3 regions of the Thalassobacillus sp. B23F22_16 genome follow, and region 2 is predicted to be linked to each of the others. Evidence: riboswitches for the same ligand, from Rfam matches in the RefSeq annotation. Region 2 holds a riboswitch; each other region holds the start of a gene.

Region 1 (5,856 bases), on a different contig from region 2:
ACGTCTTTCAAGTGTAGGATGAAAAGCGGTAGGGCAAAGCGCAGAGCTGCAGGCATTCCAGCCGAAATGATGGAGTTCGTCTTCCTCCTCCCCAGGTAAAAGCAATTGATTAATCAATTGTCCGTAAGTCTCTGAGTCAGGGTCAAGATCAATGACCCCAAGGGCATCCGGCTGCAGGAGCGCAACGTAAGCAAGCTTCTCCCTCGGAGCTTCCATTGCTGATTTAGGAGAAGGATAAAACGTGGGATCCGTACCAACCCACTTAGCCATAATTGTTCACCTCTCTAAGATAGTCTTACTTTTGTGGCGCAGAACTAATCATCAATTAATACGAGTGGTTTAGTTGGTTTTAAATTCAAAAATTTCAGTATTGATACAATATATGTAAATAGAAAGCATGTGATACTTTATATTTAAAACAAAAATGCCTAAGCATCACTATAGTTAATCATCAACTCACTGGGTAATAGACTAAATACAAGGAACTCTATTTTTGGATATAAAAAACCGCAGTTGTTGTGAGGCAACATACTGCGGCATTAAAGTTAATCAGATACTTAAATACATTTATTCTTCTTCCATCCATTTCGGTTTACCAAATCCTTGGAATTCTTCATCGATAATTTCTTCGAATTCATCCGACTCGATCACTTCCTTGATATCTTTTACGTAGGGCGCATCGATATCTTCTGTATTTACCACAACACGGTTACGATAATCGTCTGGCATATCTTCAAGAGCCAGGGCATCTAACAAATCCATCTTTGCTGCAAGTGCATAGTTCCCCGGGACAGCCGCTAAGTCTTCACTGTCTACGAGTCGGGGCAGTTGACCTGCTTCTACTTCTACGAAATCGAGGGATTTTGGATTATCTTCAATGTCTGCTAGAGAAGCTCGCAGAGGGTCGACATCTTCATTGATTTTCACAAGACCTTCATCTTCAAGTACAATCAATGCTCTGGCTAAGTTTGTCGGGTCATTAGGAACGCCCATTGTACTCCCTTCTTCCACGCTGTCGAGGTCTTCGTATTTATTTGAATAAATTCCCATAGGAGCGGTTGGCACAATGATAACCTCAGACAAATCCAGGTTGTTCTCTTTCGCGAAAGAATCTAAATAAATTTTATGTTGAAAAAGATTGGCATCCAAGTCTCCATTGGCTAGGGCTTTGTTTGGCTGAACATAGTCTGTAAATTCTTTGTTTGTTACTTCATACCCTTTTTCTTCTAGCAAAGGAGCGATTGCTTGCGTAACCATATCACTATACGGACCAGCCGTCGCACCAAAGTTAATCGTATCTTTCTCATCTGATGAACCTGCATTACCCTCATCTTCTCCACAAGCAGTTAAGAAAACGGTGGAAAGAAGTATGAATAAAGCGAATACTCTTTTCATGTTGTATCCTCCTCAAAATGTTTTACCCTTTTTTTACGTATTTAGCTAAGAAGTCACCCGCATACTGAATGACTTGAACTAGAACAATTAATAAAATGACCGTCGTAAACATAACAAAATTGTCATAACGGTAATAGCCGTAACGGATCGCTAAGTCACCGATGCCTCCTCCGCCAATCGCTCCTGCCATCGCAGAATAGCCGATTAAACTTATAGCGGTAATTGTCAGCCCACTTATCAAACCAGACTTAATCTCTGGAAAAATAATATCTTTAATTATCAACCAGGGCGAAGCTCCACAGGCAATCGCCGCTTCGATAACCCCGCGGTCGATATCCCTGGCAGATGCTTCGACAATTCGGGCATAAAAAGGAATAGCAGCCACTGATAAGGCGACCGATGCGGCTACAGGTCCCGTCGTTGAACCTACCAGGAAATTAGTAAAAGGAAATAAAAAGACAAGTAAAATGATGAATGGTACGGATCTTACCAAGTTCACAATAACTCCTGTCACGCTTTTCACCCATTTATTCTCAAGAAATAAATCACGGTCTGTAACAAAAAGCAAAAGCCCTAACGGTAAGCCGGCGATTAAGGCCACAATGAGACCAATACCAACCATAACTAACGTTTCTAGAAACGATTTATTCAGCTCCGGCAGCAGAGTGATGAATTGATCTATCATGCGGCAGCACCTCCACTTCTACTTTCTCATTTACACTCTCTATGGCCTGTTGTACTTCTTTGTCTTCACCTGTTAATTCTATGACGAAAGTTCCTAACGCTTTATTTTGGATATAGTCGACTTTTCCGTGAAGAATATTGCCGCGAACTTCATAGTTTTGCAAAAGGTCAGATACGACTGACTCCCCTGCTATCTCACCCGTGAATTTCATATGGACGATCGTCCCTTTACTGCGTTCCAGCAGCTCTTTTGGAAGGTTGAAGTCAAGCACTGTTTGAATGAAACGCTTCGTTAATGCATTTTGCGGACGCGCGAACATATCATATGTTTCGCCTTCTTCCACAATCCGACCTTCTTCCATCACCGCACAACGATTGCAGATTTCTTTGACAACTTCCATTTCATGAGTAATCAATACAATCGTTAAACCGAGTTCGCGGTTGATTTTCCTCAGTAGCTTAAGAATGGACTGCGTGGTGTTCGGATCGAGAGCAGAAGTAGCTTCGTCACATAAAAGCACCTTTGGATTGTTTGCCAGTGCGCGAGCGATGCTGACCCGCTGTTTTTGCCCCCCGCTTAATTGGGCAGGGTATTGATTGGCTTTATCGGAGAGTCCTACAAGATCAAGAAGCTCCAAAGCACGCCTTTTTCTTTCAGCCCTTGCCACTTTTGAGGCTTTCAAGGCAAACGAGACATTTTCTAATACAGTTTTTGATATCGCTAAGTGAAATCCTTGAAAAATCATACCGATCGACTGCCGAGCGGTCCTTAATTCCTTTGGAGAAAGGGATAGCAGGTCGATTCCGTCTAACGTCACTTTCCCGCTTGTCGGCCTTTCCAAAATATTTATGCAGCGAAGCAATGTACTTTTCCCTGCCCCGCTATAACCGACGATTCCGAAAATCTCTCCCTTTTCGACCGTCATCGTTACGTTATCGACGCCGATAATCTTGCGGTCTTTCGTTTGATAGACTTTACACAGCTGCTCAATCGAAATCATCTAGTGCCCCCCTTTTTAGGATTAATGTGCTCATCATCGTCTTTTTAATCAAAGAACCTTAAATTAAAAACTCTTTCCTATTAGGAAAGAGCTTCGCTATGAATTGCCAAACTCTTATCTTGCAGAATCTAAGATTGTGCAGGAATTAGCGTCCACTCCAACGGGAAGGCCGCTGTGACGTCAACATGCTTATCCCTCGGTCACTTTTCATAAGAATTGAAATTTTTAAAACCTTCACCCTTTAACACTTTACAGTAAACCATTTAAGTTGTAAATCAAATTTTCTATACTTCTAACGCTTCACACCATTAATCGGAGCATAATCGAGGTTTCCTGCATAGGCTGCTACGCGTTCCAGTGGTAATTTGATCATGATATCAGTGAATATATCTACCATATTAGTAGCTGCCTTTTGTTAGTATTTGAAAAGCTCTATCCCTGCCTGGCCCCATTGTAGTAATCCATTAACTCACTAGGGAATAGATACTTAAATACAATGAGAGCTAGTTTTAGCCATGAGGAAGCCGCAGGTGGTGTGAGACAACACACTGCGGCTTATTCAACCAACTATTTATTGCTCCAATAGCTCTCTCACAATTTCTCGTACCTCTTCCCCAGTTACATGATTATTTACTCTTTTCATAACATAACCCTGGACTTTCCCTATATCATTCGCTTTTTCTACGCCCGTTTGCTCGATTGCATATTCAGCCAGAAAACGTAACTGGTCATCGGTCAACTGATAGGATTCCTGATTCAGTTTACCTTCTAAAAACTCGACCATCACTGCTTTTATTTCTGATAGTGTTTCCTTCCAATCTTCATTATTCATTTTTTGTTTTATCATGCTGATTCACAATCGCAGAGACCTGTCCCAGATCTCCCCATTCGTACGACCTTGGGGCTACCCATCCCTCAATCGTAAGGGCATCTTCAGGCTGGATCATGCTTTCAGCATCACGGGTAATCCAGGTTGAATAACCATCAAACAACAGCGCGTTTCCAACTAACCCTTCCCGCCATAACGGGTCCGTGGAAGGCTTGTATTTTGCATCATTGAATACATACGAGACAGGATCCATCTTACCTGTAACTTCATCTTTCGCTTCGCTTCCTTCTGCTTCATTCAATGGCCAATGGGCCAGCAGACCGGTTTGTTTCACCTGAAAATCATCTACATTAATATGGCCCCAGCCACCGGTTGCTTTATCTACTACTTTGATATACAGTTCTTCTCCGAGGTAATCGGAAGCATCCCAGGAGACCGGTGTATAGCTTTCGTCATCGTTCCATTCCGTATTGGTCGCTTTCAGCAATTCCTTTCCGTCCGAGGCTCGGACAAGGGCGACATATAAATTATCAATGTCATTTCCTCCTCCTATCAGAAAGGAAATCTTCCCTGTTCCTGAGAGGATGAACGGAGACGACTTAAGCACACCCGTCTGTTCATCTCCTCCATCTTTAGCTCCCCATAAATGATAATCGCCTTGATGATTGAATGGACCTCCCCATCCCCAATCTGTATCGGAAGTGACATCCTCAGCGCTGAATGCGTCTCCTTCTTCAATCGTCCAGCCTGTCAGGTCGCCTGTTTCAAAATTGCCATTTTCAATCGTGTCTCCAAGCATTTCCCCCTCATGATAGACTTGAAAATCATCTACATTAATGTGACCAAAACCATCCGTATGGTAATCAACTACCTTCAGATAAAGGGTTTCCCCCACAAATTTACTGGCATCCCAGGACACACGTCGGTATTTTTCCTCATTGGCTCCTGTGGCTTTAAACAGCTCTTTGCCATCCTCTGCCCGGACAAGAGCAACATATAACTTCTCGATATCCTGCCCGCCACCTATCAAAAATTCAATTTTCCCATTTCCCGCGAGCTTAAAATAGTCTGACTGTAACGTCCCTGTCCGGAAATCAGGGTCGCTGGACTCTCCAGCAAATCCCCATACATGGTACTTCCCCTCCTGCTGAAACGGATGAGTGTCCCAGTAATTTTCGGCATCGGACACAGCACCTGCAAACGCATTTCCTTGCTGTTTCCAGCCACTCAAATCCCCCGTTTCAAAGTTTCCATTTTCCAAAGTAGATGGGACATCTTTCGGTATCGTATCTTCTTTCACCCGGATGTCGGCTTTGTTTAATTTTGTAATTTTAATTGTGTTTACTTGAACATCTCCATTGACTGTGTAAAGTTCTAAGGAAGATGGAGATTCGTCTCTGAATACCTGATCCGTCAGCACGGTTTTTCCATCATTTCCGAACACCTCAATGGATGCCCGGTCAACAATCATACGTAGGTTTACTTTCCCATCCTCTATCTGCATGGGTGCTTCGTGTTTCTTGGCAAAATCATCCGAAAAGCTGGATTCCCCTGCTTCTGACCGGTCTACATTCAATTGTTGAGTTTGGGTATTGAAGGAAACTGCCATTGATTGTTCATTGCTATTCTTCCACTGGAAACCGAATTCTTCTGCTGAAGTTTCCTTCATATCAAACTCAGCTTCAATTTCTATTAAATCTTCTGTCTCAGATAGGAGCTGCTTGCCATTTCCATCGATCAATTCATCTGTCCACTCTGTGCTCTCTCCTCTCAAGCTATCAAACTCAGAAACAGGCTTCTGTGTCAGAGAGAGTGATCCATCGCTTCCAGATGAAAGGCCTAGTTCCCGAGGTAGAGACATAGCACCACGGAAGCCTTCGGTTGGGATATCCTGTGCATATTGCCAGTTATTCATCCAGCCAAGCATAATATTGCGTCCATCCGCTT
Region 2 (5,856 bases):
AGAAGTAAAAACATCTACTATTTCTGATGACGAACTTGATAAAGGCGTATTTGCTACAAAAGATATAGCAGAAGGTGAACTGATTCACCAGGCACCAGTACTCCCTTATCCGAATGAAGAACATGAGCATATTGAGAAAACTCACCTGGGCGACTATGTATTCGAGTATGGCAAAAACCACACGGCATTTTTGTTAGGATATGGGATGTTTTTCAACCATTCCTACCAGCCGAACGCATATTACGAAATAAATTTTGATAATCACTCATTTGAGTTCTACGCTTTCAAGGATATAAAAGCTGGAGAAGAAATCTTCATCAACTATAATGGCGAAACGGAAAACGATTCCCCGCTTTGGTTTAATGAAGATAATGATGATTGAACATGCACCCGATTTTCGGGTGTATTTTTTATACTTTAATAAAATCTAAGGCTTTCCCCATATGGACTTGGCGGTAACTAAGTTTTTCCAGTAAAATCATGAAGCTTTTTTGAAAGCTAATTAGTATACATACTGTAAGAAATAAACGAATAAGTGAGGTGTTGAAAATGTTCCCACGTATCTTTCATAAAGCAAACCGTCCTACCAAAATAGCCCTCTTAGCCGGTTCTATACTTTTGCTGCTCGGTGGTTTGATAAAACTGCTACTCCTTTAGGTCATCGGGAAAATGCGCTTCCTCTTTTGGCCATTGCAGGATTTGTAAATATAAGAGACAAAACCATGATAATTGAGCCATGTCATGTTATATGAGTGAAACCGCACCAATTATATTAGACATTTTTGAAAATAAGAGAGACAAATTTTTCCGAAAGAGAGACAGTTTTTAAAAAAAGAGAGAATTGAAGTCTTGTTATGAGACAATAGGTAAGCTAATTAGAACGACCATCACTTCTCTGTCCATATCAGCATCCTCATTATTCCCACGTTACTGTATATTCTTTTCATTTGCTGTTGGTTTTCCACCTTTCTATATGTACGAATGACATAGCCAAAAGTTTTCAATATTATCCAATTTCCTTAGAAAACCTGGCTTACACGTAGGTAGTGTTTTATTAAAAAAAGGTTCCGCTCTCCGCGGAACCTTATGTTCTGATCTCTACTTCTTCCCTTTTTTCAGTTGGTGTCCTGGTAAACTTCGGAAATCGGAAAACAATGGCCAGTAGGCCAGACAAAGCAAGCAGTATCGGATAAAAACTGTAAGGGACGATTTCCACCGGTGAAATCTTTGCTACCCCGGCAGCTGCAAGGATTTGAGCTCCATAAGGAATTAAGCCCTGTACCGCGCTTGAAAAGATATCAAGCAGGCTTGCCGACCTCCGGTTATCAATAGCAAACCGTTCAGAAATTTGTTTGGCAAGCGGCCCGGCCGTAATAATGGAAATCGTATTATTCGCTGTCGCGAGATTCACTGCTGAGACCAGACCAGCAATCCCTGATTCCCCACCTTTATTGCTATGGATTCGATTCGTGATCCTTTCCAGCAAAAATTCAATACCGCCATTTCTCCGAATCAGTTCAACCAATCCGCCAAGCAAGATGACGAGCATCGTCAGTTCCTGCATACCAGTAAAACCTTCACTGATCAACGTCACAAAGTCCATTATGGAAAATTCTCCAAGTGCCAGGCCGACAACTCCAGCAAAAATGATACCGCCAATCAACACAAAAATCACATTGACACCAGCGATAGCAAATCCAAGTACTCCAAGGTATGGCAGTACTTTGACGAAGTTGAATGGGTGGCTTTCCTCAATAGAACCTGCTGCATCGGCACTTAACACACCGAAAATGACAGCAGTTATTACGGCAGCGGGTAAAACAATAAAAAAGTTCGCTTTAAACTTGTCTTTCATTTTTGTCCCTTGTGTCCGAACAGCAGCAATTGTCGTATCAGAAATGATCGACAGGTTGTCCCCGAACATCGCACCGCTGATTATAGCACCCATTACTAACGCCACCGGGACACCTGTCTGTTCAGCAACTCCCAGTCCAATTGGAGCCAGCGCCACAATTGTCCCAACCGAAGTCCCCATGGAAATTGAAATGAAACAGCCAATCACGAACAACCCAACGACAAGCAGGCTTTGCGGAAGTATGGTAAGACCCAAATTCACCGTCGAGTCAACCGCTCCCATTCCTTCCGCTACAGAAGCAAACGCGCCTGCTAATAAGAAGATGATGACCATCAGAATGATGTTCGGATGCCCGCCCCCTTCCGCAAGCTGCATTACTTTCGTTTGGAATGTTTCTTTGCGGTTCATAAACAAGGCGGCAAATATAGCAACGAACACCGCCACAATGACCGGCATCTGATAGAAATCACCTGTAATAAGACCAGATCCGATAAATAATAAAATGAACATACCAAACGGAATCAGCGCGAACGGATTCCCTGTTATTTTTTCACTTTGCATATAAAAAACCTCCACTTTTATTATGCCCATTCCTGTTGTAATTTTGACCATGAAAAAAACTTCTTGCAGACGCAAGAAGTTACTGGTTATTTTCCTGCTTATCTGCCAAGTACCATGACTTGCTGGAATTAGCACCTTCCTATCCAGGAGGTTGCTGAAGCTTCATCGGACCAGTCCCTCTGCTTCTCTTGATAAGATCTCGATTTAATTATGGTTTGCTCATGCACTATTTTCACACTTTACAATAGAAAGAAGCTAGATGCAATAACTTGATTTTTCCATCCTCCCCATCGCCAATTAAAGAAATGCACCAATCGATCGTTGACAGGTGCATTTCTTGTTATTATTTAAATTTATAAACTCGAGCCTCATAAGGCTTGAATTTAACAGATTTTAAATTTTCCTCTGAATCAATCTCATAGTTGCTGAGCAAAAGCTCTGCCTCTTTATTCTGTAAGTTTGCCGGCAGCTCAAAATCAGCATCTTCTTCAAAAAGATTCGTGACAACCAATACAACCTCATCCTCCAACGCGCGAGTATAAGCATAAATACTATCGTGGTCTTCTAATACAAGGTCATAGCTGCCATAGATAAGAACGTCACTCCCTTTTCTCAAATCAATCAGCTGTTTGTAGTAATGGTAAATGGAGTTTGGATCCTCTATCCCTTTTTGTACATTGATTTCTGCATAATTCGGATTAAGCTTCAACCACGGCGTCCCAGTTGTAAAACCGGCATTCCTGGTATCGTTCCATTGCATCGGCGTCCTTGAATTGTCGCGGCCGTTTTTCCAAATGACCTCCATGATCTCTTCGTGAGATTTCCCCTCTTCTAATTCGTTGAAGTACATATTTTTAATGGCTACATCATTATAGTCCTCGATGGAATCAAACTTAGTATTGGTCATCCCGATCTCCTGCCCCTGGTAAATGAACGGCGTTCCCTGCATCAAAAAGTACATGGTCGCCAGACATTTTGCCGACTTATCCAGAAATTCCTTATCATTTCCCCAGGTCGAAACAGATCTCGGCTGGTCATGGTTTTCCAGGAATAAAGCATTCCACCCCCTGCCTTCCAGCCCCTTCTGCCATTTGGTTAAAATTTCTTTCAAGGAGTGGATATCAAGTCCGCCATCGGTATTTTTACCCCAGAGGTCAAGATGCTCGAATTGGAAGATCATATTGAACTTGCCGTTTTCCTCCCCGACCCATTTATCGGCTTGCTCGACTTTAACACCGTTAGCTTCACCAACAGTCATAATGTCGTAATTGTCAAATGTCTTTTCTTTCAATTCTTCCAGAAAAATCTGAATGCCTTCACGGTTCATATGACCTTCGAAGGAAGGGACAAACTTCTTGTTTTCCGGGTTAGGGAGATCTGGGAAGCCCGGGATCTTTTTAATATGGGAAATCGCATCGATTCGGAATCCGTCAATCCCTTTATCGAGCCACCAATTGACCATTTCATAAAGATTTTCACGCACTTCCGGATTCTCCCAATTCAAATCGGGTTGCTTCCGGGAAAACACATGCATGTAATACTCCTTGGTCTTCGCATCAAACTCCCATGCTGACCCGCCAAAAATTGATTCCCAGTTGTTCGGCTCCTTGCCGTCTTTTCCAGGATGCCAAATATAATAGTCCCGAAATGGATTGTCTTTGGAAGAGCGGGATTCGATAAACCACGGATGCTCATCAGAAGTATGGTTGATGACAAGATCCATGATCAGTCGCATACCACGCTTATGAACCTCTCTCAACAGCTGATCGAAATCAGCCATTGTTCCAAACTCCTCCATGATACCTTTATAATCACTGATATCATAACCATTATCATCATTCGGCGAGCTGTAAATCGGACAAATCCAAATCACATCTATTCCAAGATCCATCAGATAATCCAGCTTGGAAATAACACCCTGTATGTCGCCGATGCCATCTCCATTTGAATCCATAAAACTTCGCGGATATACTTGATATGCTACTGCTTCTTTCCACCATTTTCTGCTCATAATAGACTGCTCCTAACCTGTTGTCGTTAAATTATATCGTTAATGTGCAATCGATTGCACAAATAGACAAAAAAATAACAAGGTCAAACAACGACCTCTACTAGTTTCTCTTCATTTATCGTATAATTGCTTTTATCTATTGTCAAGCAGTAATTGAAATCGATTACATCCATTTGCTGTGCTGTTTATCCTTTACTTGTATATCTCCAATTATTTGGTATTATATAAAGGATTGATTGTTAGCGTCTTCTTCAACTATAAGTCAAACTTAAAGGAGTAATTTGATGGAGAAGGAATTCAGATATATCGGAGAAAAAATAGTAGATCATCGTTATGAATTGACAGAAACCTTTAATGAAGAAGTAATGAAGGTATATCCGGAAAATTTCGCTGAAACCGGTATGCCCGAAGCGGAATATTATAAAATTCGAGCGGATTTATTCAAATCCTTCGGAGAAGTTTTATATAAAGATGAAAAAGAAGTGCAGCAAAAGGTTTATGAGTGGGCAGAAGTAGCTGCTAAACGAACGATCGACTATCATGTATCCCTGACGGAGGCTCTTCGGGTCCTCTCCTTCTTTCAACCCACCATCTGGCAATTTTTTCAGGAGGAATTAGATCAGGAACATATCACTCCAAGGACAGTCATTGAAATATCCAGGAAAATTGACCGGCTCGTCGATATCGTAACCCGCGTATATGGCAGAGTACATGAAGAACACCAGCAGATGATAGCAGATACCGCGCATAGTGCCCTGGAAGAGCTGTCAGTTCCTATGGTGCCGATCGCAGAAGGACTTGCCGTCATCCCGCTTGTCGGGGCTATCGATACCCGCCGGGCCGCTTTAATTAATGAAGTCGCCCTGACAGAAGCAAATCGTCTTGGCCTCGAAGAAGTGATATTTGATATTTCTGGTGTTCCAGTATTAGACACTATGGTAAGTAATGAGTTGTTCACAATCATCAATTCATTGAGCCTCCTTGGCATCGACACCCGAATCAGCGGAATCCGTCCTAAAATAGCTCAAACCATCACTTCATTAGGTATCAACTTCAAAGGGATCAAGACATTCGCAAGTCTTCACCAAGCGCTCGAAGACTGCGGAATAAAAAGAGTAGAGGTAGATGCTCACATAAAGTAACAGAATACCAAAGACAGTTGAACCGTAGAAGCTCTTATTGCAGGGCTTCTTTTTAAATCGCTCATAAGCTAAAATCCTTCACTTACAAAAACTTCTGAATAGAATGATATTTATCTTGCATCTCCATTGCTCTCGTTAAATTACGCCGCTATAATGAGTATATTATTCTTTTTTCGAAGGAGGAACTTGGTTTGCCTATCAATATTCCCAAAGATTTACCAGCAGGAGAAATTCTTTCAGAAGAGAACATTTTTACGATGGACGAAGAACGGGCGAAAACCCAGGAG
Region 3 (5,856 bases), on a different contig from region 2:
GACTTCCCCGCCACTTCCAGGAACAAAGTTCAATACCCCTTTAGGAAGTCCCGCTTCTTCCAGCACCTCTACAAATTTCGCAGCAATAACAGGACTGTTACTGGCAGGCTTCATTACCACCGTATTACCTGTAACAATAGGGGCGATTGTAGTACCAGCCATAATTGCAAAAGCTAAGTTCCATGGCGGAATAACTACACTTACACCAATCGGCGTATAAACATAACGGTTATGCTCCCCATCACGACTATTGACAGGCTTTCCATCTTTTAGTTCCAGCATTTGACGACCGTAATATTCGAGGAAATCAATCGCTTCTGCCGTATCCGCATCGGCTTCCTTCCATGGTTTACCTACTTCATAGACAAGGTAAGCAGAAAATTCATGCTTACGCTTGCGCACGATGTTAGCAGCACGGAATAGAATCTCAGCCCTGGATGCAGCATCCCACTTTTTCCAGCTCTTGAATGCTTCTGCTGCTGATTGAATTGCTTTCTCAGCAGTCTCCTGATTGGCTTTTGAAACATTTCCTACCACCTGCTTTGTATCAGCAGGGTTCGTAGAAACAATTTTTTCTTCCGTGTGAATACGCTCTCCATTCACCACAAGGTCATAGTCTTTCCCTAGTTCATCTTTCACTTGTTTCAATGCAGCTTCAAATGCCTGCTTATTCTCCTCAATCGTAAAATCTGTGAATGGTTCATGACGATAAGCTGTTACCATTTATAAAACCCCTTTCAAGAAATTTATTTATCATTTATTTACTGAAAACACCTTTAATAGCAAAGGCGATATTCGCTGGTCGTTCAGCCATCCTTCTCATAAAATAACCATACCAATCATCTCCATAAGGCAAGTATACTCGTACGGTATAGCCCTCCTTAGCAAGGTCAAGTTGTGTCTGATTCCTCATCCCATATAACATTTGGAATTCAAATTGATCGGTTGGTATCTGATGTTCTGCTGCCAGCTCTTTCGTGTAATTGATGATTTGATCATCATGGCTGGCGATAGCTGTATAATTGCCATTCAATAAATTTTTCTTAATCAGATGCTTCAAATTGGCATCTACCTTTTCTTTATCCGGAAAAGCAACTTTTCCAGATTCTTTATATGCCCCTTTTACTAATCTCAAATAAGGATCATATTCATCGAGATCATCTATATCACAATCAGAGCGGTACAAATAAGATTGAATGACTGTACCAAGGTTGTGATAGGTTGTTTTTAATCGTTTATAAATATCCAGGGTACGTTCGCATCGCGATGAGTCTTCCATATCTATGGTGACAACTACCCCGTGCTTCTCGGCTGTATCAAGGATTTGCTCCATGTTTTCGATAACAAGTTCTTCATTGATGTCGAGTCCAAGGGAGGTAAGTTTTAACGAAACTTCAGAACCTAACTGATGTTCAGCGATCGTACGAATGGTTTCTATACATTCTTGTGAACGCTTTCTCGATTCTGCTTCGGAATTTACAAATTCTCCTAAATGGTCAACGGTCACTTGAAGACCTTGCTGATTCAATTGCTTAATCAAGGGTACGGCCTGGTCAAAGGTTTCTCCGCCGACTATTTTATCAGCTCCGAATTTTGGCCCCCACTTTTTCGCTAATTTATCCAGCAGCCGGTTATTCGATAAAAACAAGAAAAAGTTCTTACTAATGGCTTCCACTACCATCACATCCCTTCGCTTCACTTACGTAAAGAAGATGTTTCCCTATTCCTTGTAACCCTAACCTAATTATTTATCTCTTAAGAAAATTGTAACGATTATGACGGCTTTTAGACAAGGTGTGCCACTCACAAACATCTCCCTTCGGTTTTGTGGTTTAAACACAATCACAACTGAGATATATGGAAATGTCCTTCTCAACGCAAAAAAATCCGGTTACAAGGCACTAACCTTGAACCGGATTTTTTCACTTTAAATCTTATATTTCTTCACAATGCTCTTCAAATATGTTTTGGAGCTTTCCAATGACTTCCATTGGTTCAAATCCTTCGATATCATGACGCTCGACCATTGTAACGATTTCTCCGTCCTTCAAAAAAGCAAAAGAAGGTGAAGAAGGCGGGTAGCCGACGAAGTGCTGGCGAGCACGTTCCGTCGCTTCTTTGTCCTGCCCTGCAAATACGGTGACCAGGTGGTCTGGCCGTTTATCATAATGGATAGAATGTGCTGCTGCAGGACGTGCTACACCACCTGCACACCCGCATACAGAGTTAATCATCACCAATGTAGTTCCTTTTTGATTCAATGCTTCATCCACTTCGTCTGGTGTAGTAAGTTCTTTATAGCCAGCCTGGGTGATTTCGTTACGAGCCTGGTTGACGACATCGTTCATATAAATATTGAAATCCATGCGTATATCCCCTTTATAACAAGATTATCTTCTTAGATAATAGTATCAATATTTCCAGTTGCTTTCAATCAATCAGTAATTGCTAATTGCTTTCTATACAAAATTCTCTGAAAATACAGTTGACATTTCTGATTACACCCACTTATAATACAGGACAATTGCATAGCAACTCTTATCAAGAGTGGCGGAGGGACTAGGCCCGATGATGCCCGGCAACCATTCAGGCAGCTGCTTGAAAAGGTGCTAATTCCTACAGAAACCATTTTCTGAAAGATAAGAGAGGACTGGATACATAACTTCCCTCTTCTTATCAAAAGAGGGAAGTTTTTTGTAAAAGAAGAAAATACACCTGAGAGGATGATTGGATGACAAAAAGAAGTTTAGAACAACGATTGCAGGAAGGGCCGGTTATTTGCGGGGAAGGATACCTATTTGAATTAGAGCGTCGCGGATACCTTCAAGCTGGTTCATTCGTTCCGGAAGTCGCCTTGGATAATCCACAAGCCCTTAAACAGACTTATCGCGATTATATGCTGGCAGGTTCGGACGTCGTTTTAGCATTCACTTACAATGCCCACCGGGAAAAAATGCGGATTATCGGCAAGGAAGATTTATTAGAGCCATTGAACCGCCAGGCTATTAGGCTGGCCAAAGAAGTAGCAAAAGAACATCCGGAAGAAGAAGCATTAGTGGCTGGTAACATTTCAAATACTAATCTTTTCAATCCCGACGACCCTTCTTCAAAAGAAGACGTGCGTGCTATTTTTGCTGAAATGGTTCGCTGGTGCAAAGAAGAAGGGGTAGACTTTGTCAATGGTGAAACCTTCTATTATTACGAGGAAGCAAAGATTGCTTTAGAAGAAATAAAAAGACAAGGCCTCCCTGCTGTCATTACGTTTGGATTAATGGGGGAGAATGTATTACGGGATGGATATACCGTAGAGGAAGGCTGTCAGTTATTGAAGAAACATGGAGCTTTGGTAGTAGGAATGAATTGTTTCCGTGGACCAGCTACGATGCAGCCTTTTATGGAAAAAATTCGTGCAAATGTTGAGGGTTATGTAGGTGCACTACCCATACCATATAGAACAACGGAAGAACACCCTACCTTTTTCAATTTACCCGATGGGGGATGCTCTTGTACCCTGCCGACCGAGACTACCTTTCCAACATCGCTGGACCCGCTTTATTGCAACCGGTATGAACTTGCTGCCTGGGCAAAGGAAGCCCATGATATTGGAGTCAATTACTTAGGGTTATGCTGCGGGGCATCTCCAAGTATGCTGCGTGAAGTCGCAGAAACTGTAGGGAGAGTGGCCGTCAATTCCACTTATTCCCCAAATATGGAAAAGCATTTTATGTTTGGAACAGATAAAACCCTGCAATCTCATATCACTTCCTATAAGACAAAAGCATAGAGAGAGACCTTTTCAAAATTGGTTAGATATAATAAAAAACTCCCGTAACCATCTTAGGTACACGGGAGTTTTTCTTATTAATAAATTGGTGTATTATCTTTCGTTACCTTTTCCAGTATATCTTTAACACGCGCAAGGAAATTACCGGCAACCAAGCCATCAAGCACACGATGATCTAATGATAAACATAGATTCACCATATCTCTTGCAGCGAACATCCCATCTTTGATAACAGGCTTTTTCACAATGGATTCCACCTGTAAGATTGCTGCCTGTGGGTGGTTGATGACACCCATGGACTGCACAGAGCCAAAAGATCCGGTATTATTGACCGTAAAGGTGCCTCCTTCCATATCTGCAGAAGTCAACTTACCATTTCTTGCTTTCATAGCAAGGTCAGTAATGTCTTTCGCAATCCCCTTGATGCTCTTGTCATCAGCATCCTTAATGACTGGTACGAACAATTGATCTTCTTTTGCAACTGCAATATTTAAATTAATGGCTTTACGCTGGATAATTTTATCACCAGCCCACGTGCTGTTCAATTGCGGGTATTCTTTTAATGCCTGGGCTACTGCTTTGACAAAAAAAGCAAAGAACGTCAGACTGTACCCTTCTTCTGCTTTGAACTTATCTTTCATCGAATTCCGGTACTCTACTAAACCGGTAACGTCCACTTCGACCATCATCCAGGCATGAGGTATTTCCGTCTTCGATTTGACCATATTCTGAGCAATTGCTTTTCTTACACCAGTAACTGGAATCTCTTTATCCCCAACTTCTGTTTTCACATTTATTGGAGCTGGCGCAGAGTGGGATGGAGATGGCTGAGATGTTTGTGGTGCTGCTTCCTGTACTGATTCCTGCGGCTGTTTATCTTTTGTGCCGCCTCCAGCAATTACTTTCTCGACATCCTTACGAGTGATACGGCCACCTTTGCCTGTACCTTCTACCTGCTCAAGATCTATATCGTTCTCCTGAGCCAAACGCATGACTGCTGGTGAAAAACGCTTCTTCATCGGCTTCTCGCTGTCAGCTGATTCACTCTGATTCTCACTCTTCGTTACAGGAGCTGATTTCTCCTCAGCTACAGGATCTGCCTTGGCCGGTTCCTCTTTCACCGGTTCGTCTGTATCCTCTGTAGAACCGCTGCCTTCTACTTCCATATAGCACATCAATTCACCAACAGCAATGGTATCGCCTTCCTGTGCGACTAATTCTTTGATTACACCTGTATAGGATGATGGTACTTCCGCGTTTACTTTATCTGTCATTACTTCTGCAATCGGATCGTACTTATTAACTTTATCTCCCACTTGGACCAGCCATGTGCTGATTGTGCCTTCGGTGACACTTTCGCCCAATTGTGGCATTTTTATTTTTTCAACGCCCACAGAGACTCCTCCTTTAATTTAAAATTCAGCAAGCTCTCTCATGGCTTTTTCAACTTTATCTGGATTGATCATGAAATATTTCTCCATTGTCGGTGAATAAGGCATGGCTGGGACATCCGGTCCAGCCAGTCGCTGAACAGGTGCATCCAGGTCGAATAAACAATTTTCACTAATGACAGCTGACACCTCGCTGATGATGCCGCCTTCTTTGTTATCTTCTGAAACGAGCAGGACCTTCCCTGTTTTCGATGCCGCTTCAATAATCGCATCTTTATCTAATGGATAAACGGTACGCAGGTCGAGGATATGGGCATCGATCCCATCTTCCGCCAGCTTCTCAGCTGCCTGTAATGCAAAATGGACAGCTAAACCGTATGTAATCACGGTAATATCAGAACCATCACGTTTTACATCCGCCTTACCAATCGGAAGCGTGTAATCCTCTTCCGGAACCTCTCCCTTAATTAGACGGTACGCCCGTTTGTGTTCAAAGAACAGCACGGGATCAGGATCGCGAACAGCTGCTTTTAATAACCCTTTCACGTCATAAGGAGTGGAAGGCATAACGATTTTCAACCCTGGCTGGTTGGCAAATACAGCCTCAACGGATTGAGAATGGTATAAAGCCCCATGAACCCCGCCTCCATAAGGAGCACGGATAGTAATTGGGCAGCTCCA

What was found. Region 2 has a riboswitch for S-adenosylmethionine ahead of ACGTNI_RS12545 (Na+/H+ antiporter NhaC family protein). Riboswitches for the same ligand answer to the same signal wherever they lie in the genome.
Region 1: another riboswitch for S-adenosylmethionine. It lies ahead of ACGTNI_RS01680 (methionine ABC transporter ATP-binding protein); the one in region 2 lies ahead of ACGTNI_RS12545 (Na+/H+ antiporter NhaC family protein).
Region 3: another riboswitch for S-adenosylmethionine. It lies ahead of ACGTNI_RS04730 (homocysteine S-methyltransferase family protein); the one in region 2 lies ahead of ACGTNI_RS12545 (Na+/H+ antiporter NhaC family protein).

What each region holds. Positions count from the first base shown of each region.
Region 1 is NZ_JBIEKD010000001.1:339,706-345,561, forward strand. Features, by position in the region: gene ACGTNI_RS01665 (selenium-binding protein SBP56-related protein) at 1-270, opposite strand, end outside; gene ACGTNI_RS01670 (MetQ/NlpA family ABC transporter substrate-binding protein) at 568-1,395, opposite strand; gene ACGTNI_RS01675 (methionine ABC transporter permease) at 1,418-2,080, opposite strand; gene ACGTNI_RS01680 (methionine ABC transporter ATP-binding protein) at 2,040-3,080, opposite strand; SAM riboswitch class I at 3,192-3,296, opposite strand; gene ACGTNI_RS01685 (GatB/YqeY domain-containing protein) at 3,652-3,927, opposite strand; gene ACGTNI_RS01690 (glycoside hydrolase family 32 protein) at 3,905-5,856, opposite strand, start outside.
Region 2 is NZ_JBIEKD010000015.1:6,757-12,612, forward strand. Features, by position in the region: gene ACGTNI_RS12540 (SET domain-containing protein) at 1-382, shown strand, start outside; gene ACGTNI_RS12545 (Na+/H+ antiporter NhaC family protein) at 1,085-2,416, opposite strand; SAM riboswitch class I at 2,512-2,614, opposite strand; gene ACGTNI_RS12550 (glycoside hydrolase family 13 protein) at 2,760-4,427, opposite strand; gene ACGTNI_RS12555 (STAS domain-containing protein) at 4,712-5,569, shown strand; gene metA (homoserine O-acetyltransferase MetA) at 5,761-5,856, shown strand, end outside.
Region 3 is NZ_JBIEKD010000003.1:172,661-178,516, forward strand. Features, by position in the region: gene pruA (L-glutamate gamma-semialdehyde dehydrogenase) at 1-723, opposite strand, end outside; gene ACGTNI_RS04720 (proline dehydrogenase family protein) at 758-1,675, opposite strand; gene ACGTNI_RS04725 (BrxA/BrxB family bacilliredoxin) at 1,935-2,372, opposite strand; SAM riboswitch class I at 2,536-2,646, shown strand; gene ACGTNI_RS04730 (homocysteine S-methyltransferase family protein) at 2,732-3,784, shown strand; gene ACGTNI_RS04735 (dihydrolipoamide acetyltransferase family protein) at 3,862-5,178, opposite strand; gene ACGTNI_RS04740 (alpha-ketoacid dehydrogenase subunit beta) at 5,197-5,856, opposite strand, start outside.